Regions from separate parts of the Marinomonas maritima genome, predicted to be linked through region 1. Evidence: riboswitches for the same ligand, from Rfam matches in the RefSeq annotation. Region 1 holds a riboswitch; the other holds the start of a gene.
The links. A riboswitch is a leader RNA that binds a small molecule or an ion and turns the genes downstream of it on or off. The one in region 1 is predicted to bind cobalamin.
Positions count from the first base shown of each region.

Region 2: another riboswitch for cobalamin. It lies ahead of M3I01_RS18465 (TonB-dependent receptor domain-containing protein); the one in region 1 lies ahead of M3I01_RS04300 (energy-coupling factor ABC transporter permease).

Region 1 is NZ_JAMZEG020000001.1:886,309-889,480, forward strand. It holds gene yegD (molecular chaperone) at 1-924, shown strand, start outside; cobalamin riboswitch at 1,148-1,366, shown strand; gene M3I01_RS04300 (energy-coupling factor ABC transporter permease) at 1,449-2,120, shown strand; gene phnP (phosphonate metabolism protein PhnP) at 2,200-2,982, opposite strand; gene phnN (ribose 1,5-bisphosphokinase) at 2,995-3,172, opposite strand, start outside.
Region 2 is NZ_JAMZEG020000005.1:229,452-232,623, forward strand. It holds gene M3I01_RS18460 (B12-binding domain-containing radical SAM protein) at 1-1,370, opposite strand, end outside; cobalamin riboswitch at 1,571-1,764, shown strand; gene M3I01_RS18465 (TonB-dependent receptor domain-containing protein) at 1,830-3,172, shown strand, end outside.

The sequences.
Region 1 (3,172 bases):
AGTCTAGGTGCGGACATTACACATACTGTGATTGGTCGACCGGTAAACTTTCAAGGTATTGATGCTGAGGTAAGCAATCGTCAAGCGTTAGAGATTCTAACCACCGCGGGCAAGCGAGCGGGTTTTAAAGAAATTGAATTTCTGTATGAACCGATTGCCGCGGGTTTAGATTTTGAAGTGGCCATGACCGAAAATAAAACGGTACTGGTTGTGGATATTGGTGGTGGTACCACTGACTGTGCCATGGTTCGAATGGGGCCTGATTATGTGCGAAAAGAAGACCGACGCAGTGATTTTTTGGCGCATACCGGTGAACGAATTGGTGGTAATGATTTAGACATACAAATTGCGGGCAAACACTTAATGCCGTTGTTTGGAATGAATTCTCTGCTAAAAACTGGTTTGCCAATGCCAACGCAAATGTATTGGAATGCCATTACAACCAACGATGTATCGGCCATCGCGACCTTTAATAGCATGGAAACAAAAAATCAAATACATCAAATGCGATTGGATGCGTCAGAACCTAAATTAATCGAGCGTTTCCTGCGGATGCGAGAAGAAAAGCACAACTACCATATTGTGCGCAGTGCAGAAGAAGCCAAAATTGCCTTATCTGACTCTCAGAGCTACCTTGCTTCATTGGATTATATTGAAGCTGCGCTAGAGGCTACGATTACTCGTGACGAGTTGGCTAAATCAATTACCTCACCACTCGAAAAAATGTTGAACTTGATGTCTGCCGCGATAGAGCAAGCTGGTGAAAAACCTGATTTGATTTATATGACTGGTGGTTCGGCCAAGTCTCCTGTTATTCGTGATGCGATTCAACAACGTATTGGGGATATTCCTGTATTGGATGGAGATCACTTTGGCAGTGTGGCGGCAGGTTTAACGGTGTGGTCTGAACGTATTTTCAAATAAAGTTTTAAACAAAAGCCTATATAAAAAACATCACTACATAAAAAAGCGAGCGACTAGGGTCACTCGCTTTTTTTGATTGTTATACGCTGGTATTTATTGCAGCAGAGTGTTTTTATTTGCATGAAAAACGTTCTTCTCCCAGCTCTTATTTTTCTCGCTTTGGTTGCTTAAGTTCGCTTTAAACCGTACGCTTCCACTTTCTGATAATGTGTTATTAACGGCGCTTATCAGTTCTTGTGAAGGTGCCAGTTTTACTGGTGAAACGGGAAACAGGTGCGTGTTAAGCAAACCCTGTACTGCCCCCGCAACGGTAAATAAGTGGTGTGTTCTTCTACTTACTCCCACTGTCCTTTTTTGGATGGGAAGGGATGAGGCTTTTAGAAAAATGCAGTGTTGCCAAACGCTTATGAGTCCGGAGACCGGCCTTCATTGATTAGGATTTTTTGCTTAGTACATCGTGCTAAGTGAGGGTCTGTTAATTTGAATCATACGGGTGAGTATGACGCATATTTTGGAGGCACATCGTGCATATTGAACCAGGCGTTGTTGACGGCGCAAAAATTGTTTTGAGTTACGCTACGGCGTTAGCTGCTTTTGGATTTTCTGCAAAAGCGTCTATCGACATGATTAAAAAAAATGGACTGTTGTCTTTAATCGGACGCAGCGCATTAACCACCGTATTCGTCTTTATTTTCTTTCAAGTGATGCCACACCACGCGGTAGGGGTATCTGAAGTTCACTTTATCCTTGGCTCGACATTATTTCTTATGTTTGGTCCTGCAGCGGCGTCGATCGGTTTGTTATCAGGATTATTGGTGCAAGGTCTATTTTTTGCCCTGATCGACCTTCCACAATATGGCATGAACGTCACAACCTTATTATTGCCTCTGTTTGCTATGTCTGTCGTCGCGCGTCGTATCATTTCGGACAATACGGCTTACGTGGATATTTCTTATAAACAGGCATTAAAACTGTCTTTAACGTATCAAGGTGGCATCGTTGTTTGGGTCGCGTTTTGGGCGTTTTACGGACAAGGTTTTGGTGCTGAAAATATGGCGTCGGTAGCGACGTTTGGCCTTGCTTATATGAGTGTTGTGTTGCTTGAGCCTGTGTTAGATCTTGCTGTACTTGCAGGCGCAAAAAGCTTGAATCGCGTTAAAAATTCTTCATTATTTGAAGCGCGCTTGTTCCATTAAACGAAATGTCTTGATCAAGCACGACTAAATACAATGCCCACGTTTTTTACTAGAAATAGAGAAAGAGCGTGGGCATTTTTTATATTACCGTCATGCCATCTTTCGCAATGAGCATATTGTCAGGCAAACTGTCCCCATGCTCCATTAACCAGCAATCTAAGCGATGGCTGATGTGTGTGAGCATCATGATTTTCGGCTGCAGGGTGTGATAGGCCAAGAGAGCAAGATTGATGTCGTTATGATTTCTAGGCGCCGTTGGCGTTGGTGGTTCTGAGCAATCGAGTATCAGGTAATCCAGCGTTTTGTTGGCTAAGAATGCCTGTGTTGTTTCAGGTAAACCGACGGTGTCAGTGAGATACGCTAGGGTAAAATCGTTCTTTTCAATGACATAGCCTAAGGTGATTTTAGAATGCAGTAATGGCAAAGGCGTAATCGAAAAATCATCAAATTGCATGGTTTCGAATGGTATAAACGCCGGCTGAAAATCGAGCACGCCAGCGTGTTTATAAAGGTCGTCTGTGCCTTTTTGATCGTCCGGTCGAAACACCGGAATTTTCTCTGGTCGTTCAGACCAACGCAAATGAAACAAACCTTGAACGTGATCCATGTGAAAGTGAGTCAGGACAATTCGTTGAATCTCATCAAATTCGTATCGTTCCGCCAGGTTAGGAACGCCCGCGTCAATCAGAGTCACGCCAAGCTCGGTGCGAATTTCAAGACTGCAAGGTCCTCGGCGAAACGTGTCATCTTGCTTTGCTCGTTCACATGCCGCGCAATCACAGCCCCAAACCGGAACCTGACCCGCGTTACCTGAGCCAAGAATTCGAATATTCAACATGATTTTTTCTCTTTCATTCGTCATTCAGTCACTTTTTTATGAACTGGTAGACAGTGAATTAAGGTAACTAATAAGTTGCAGAACAGCGTCATCAATATTGGTGTTATTGTTTATGACATGGCACTGATCAAGCGGTCCTTTTGCTTTGGAAGAGGCGAATTGCTGCTGCGTTCGAGTCAGTCGCGCCTCGATATCCGGTAGCGATTCACGGCCT
Region 2 (3,172 bases), on a different contig from region 1:
CGTTCTGGCGTAAAGGTTTTTTCAAAGCGAATATTGCCCCACCAACTGATCACCACGCCGCGTTCAATTAATCGTCTTGCTAGCGCAAACAAGGCCTTTGGTGGCGCGGCTTCGTCGACGAAATGGAAGCCGGTTTGTCCGGTTTCTTCGATCAATTCTTCGATTCGATCGACCAAAATATCCGCACCAGCGGCATCATAGCGATCAATATAATCCAGCGTCACATCGCAAAAGCTGCATTTACGCCAGTAACAACCATGAGCAATGGTCAGCTTGTTCCAACGGCCATCACTCCAGATGCGGTGCATCGGGTTGAGCATCTCACATAACGACAAGTATTCGGTTAATGGCAAGCCATCGTAAATCGGCGTGCCAACATCGGTTTGGGGTATATCGTGCAGCTCAGCGTTTTCATTGTAATGTACGTATTGCTCGCCGTTTTCGTCTTCTGCAAGGAAGTAGGTGCGCACCAAGTCGTCTATTTCGCGTTTGCCGTCAAAGTATTCCAGCAAGGTCATAAAAGGACGTTCGCCGTCATCGAGGCAGATAAAATCAATAAACTCAAACACACGAGGGTCTTTTAAGGCGCGCAATTCGGTGTTCACAAAACCACCGCCCATAACGATTGGAATGTCAGGATTAATCGCTTTACAGGTTTGCGCAATACGCAGCGCGCCCAACATATTACCGGGGAAGGGAACGGTTAGCGCCACCACGCTGGGTTGGGTTTCTTCCAGATACATTTCGACCAATTGCTCTAGAATCTCGGAACTAAAACTGGGCTCGCCCATGACGGTGTCGTAGAGGTTGTCGAAGCTTGGATTCGCCGCCGCAAGACGCTCGCCGTAACGGCTGACTTCAAAATACGGGTCAACGCCTTGCGTAATCACCGCGGACAAATCATTGATAAACAAGGTCGCCAAATACTTGGCTTTGTCCTGTAACCCCAAGCTGCCAAAGGCGGTTTTAAGAATGTCGCCAGATACCGCTTCCATTTGAGCAATCGCGTCAAACGCGGGGCCTTCTGGTAAAAAACGACGGGACACAATGCGCAGTGCAAGGCTTGGGTCTTTGCCTTGTAAAAAACGGATAACCGGTTCAACCGCGAGGCGATAGCGATCAAACTCCGCCATAAAAGTGTAGATCACATCGGGCAGTTCATCGTCTTCAAATGACTCGAAATTGTCTTCTACATGCTGACGAATAATGTCCAGCGCGGGTGCTGTCATCATCTCCAGAAAAAGCTCGATGGCAGGGTCTCGCTGCACCGCCTCATAGCCCCGAGAGCGTAAAAAACCCGTCAGATACGCTGTTGCCGGATACGGCGTATTTAGCTGGGTCATCGGAGGGGTCATTAGAAGAACGGTCATAGCTTGCCTTTAAAGTAAAACCTAATCGGAATAAGGCGCGATTCTAGCATTTAAAAGAAATCATCACCCTCAAAAAATGATGAGGTTATTGATTCGCAATGACGTTGATTTTTAAGGTATCTGGCCGGCTTAATCCGTAGATGAAGAAAACTGAGTCAAAATCCCCTCGTTTTCATCTGACCCTGATAACGCCTTATGTTAGAGTGCGCGCGGTTACAGGTTGTTGGCGAATTGTCAGCAATAATAGGGAAGTCAGTGCAACTCTGACGCTGCCCCCGCAACGGTAAAAAAGTCACGCTTTGCCAAACAGCCACTGTGGTAAACCATGGGAAGGCGGCAACGCTTGCGTCAGCAACTTTTGAGTCCGGAGACCTGCCTGTAACTGGGGGTTCTTGCGTGTGCGAGAGCCGAATGTCACCACTGTGCGGGCGTGCTCAGTGCAACAGTAGATTCTTATTTATGAACATATTATGTGCTTCTTCAGCGTTCACGACATCCTTCGTGGCGCTTAGTGTTATTTCCACCGGCGTAGTCCATGCGAACAGCGTATCGGATCAATCAACCCTCTTGTCACCTTTGGTCATCACCGCGACCTTGACGCCAGTGAGTGTGTCCGATTCTCTTTCGTCGGTCACCGTTATTAATCGCGAAGAAATTATCGCTCAGCAAGCGCAAGAAATGAGCGAGTTGCTTGCGGCTCAGCCGGGTGTTGATGTCAGCTCGAACGGTGGGTACGGCAAAACCACCAGCGTTTATATGCGTGGTGCTAGCTCTGAATCCACCAAGTTTTTACTCGATGGCATACCTTTGTATTCTGCGACATCTGGCGGTGCGCCATTTGAAAACATCCCAACGTCCTTGATTGATCGCCTGGAAATTGTTCGTGGGCCTAAAGCCACGTTATACGGTGCAGACGCGGCAGGTGGCGTGATTCAAGCATTTTTACCGCAAGCTGGTGATGAAGCTAAAATGAATGTGTCGGCCGGTGGCGGTTCATTTGGCACAAAAACCATCGATGCAACCGTGTCAGGCGCTCAGGGTAATACTCAATACCTTTTGTCTGCTGGCACCTTTGAAACCGACGGTGACATAGTTAAAAAAGACGAGGACAGTCAGGGCTACGATAATGAAAACTGGTTGCTCAATGTCGGACAGAAATTTGACGGCGGTGTGCGAGTCAGTGGCTTGATCATGAACAGCAATGGTCGTAATCACTACGTCGGAGACGAAAACGACTATCAAGTACAAGTGATTGGCCTTGGTGTTAGCTTGCCAATAACAGATCAATGGGATACGGAACTAAAATTGTCCCAAAGTCGTAACGAGAGCACCACCGTTTCTTCTGGGGATACATACGATACTAAGACACAAACCGCTCGCTGGAGTAACACGCTGTGGGCGGGCGATCATGAATATGTCGTAGGCGCAGAAACGTCGGAAGACAGCATTGATGTCACCAAGTACCAAGCGCCGAATCGCAATAACAACGCGGTTTTTGCTCAGTCTCAGTTTGATTTTGGTGCGACCAGCCTGCAACTCAACCTTCGTCAGGATCACAACAGCGCTTACGGCGATTCAACGACGGGCGGAGTCGCCGTAGGTTACCGGTTGGATGACGTGTATACCTTACGGACTAGCTATGGGAAAGCCTTCGAAGCGCCTACCTTTAACGATTTATACTACCCAAGCAGCGGTGACCCGACACTCAAAGCAACAAAATCGGAAACCGTTGAAGTGGGTATTCGTGCAGACTACAACCACTTCTATTGGGATGCCGCTGTGTTTGACGCATCCTATGGCGA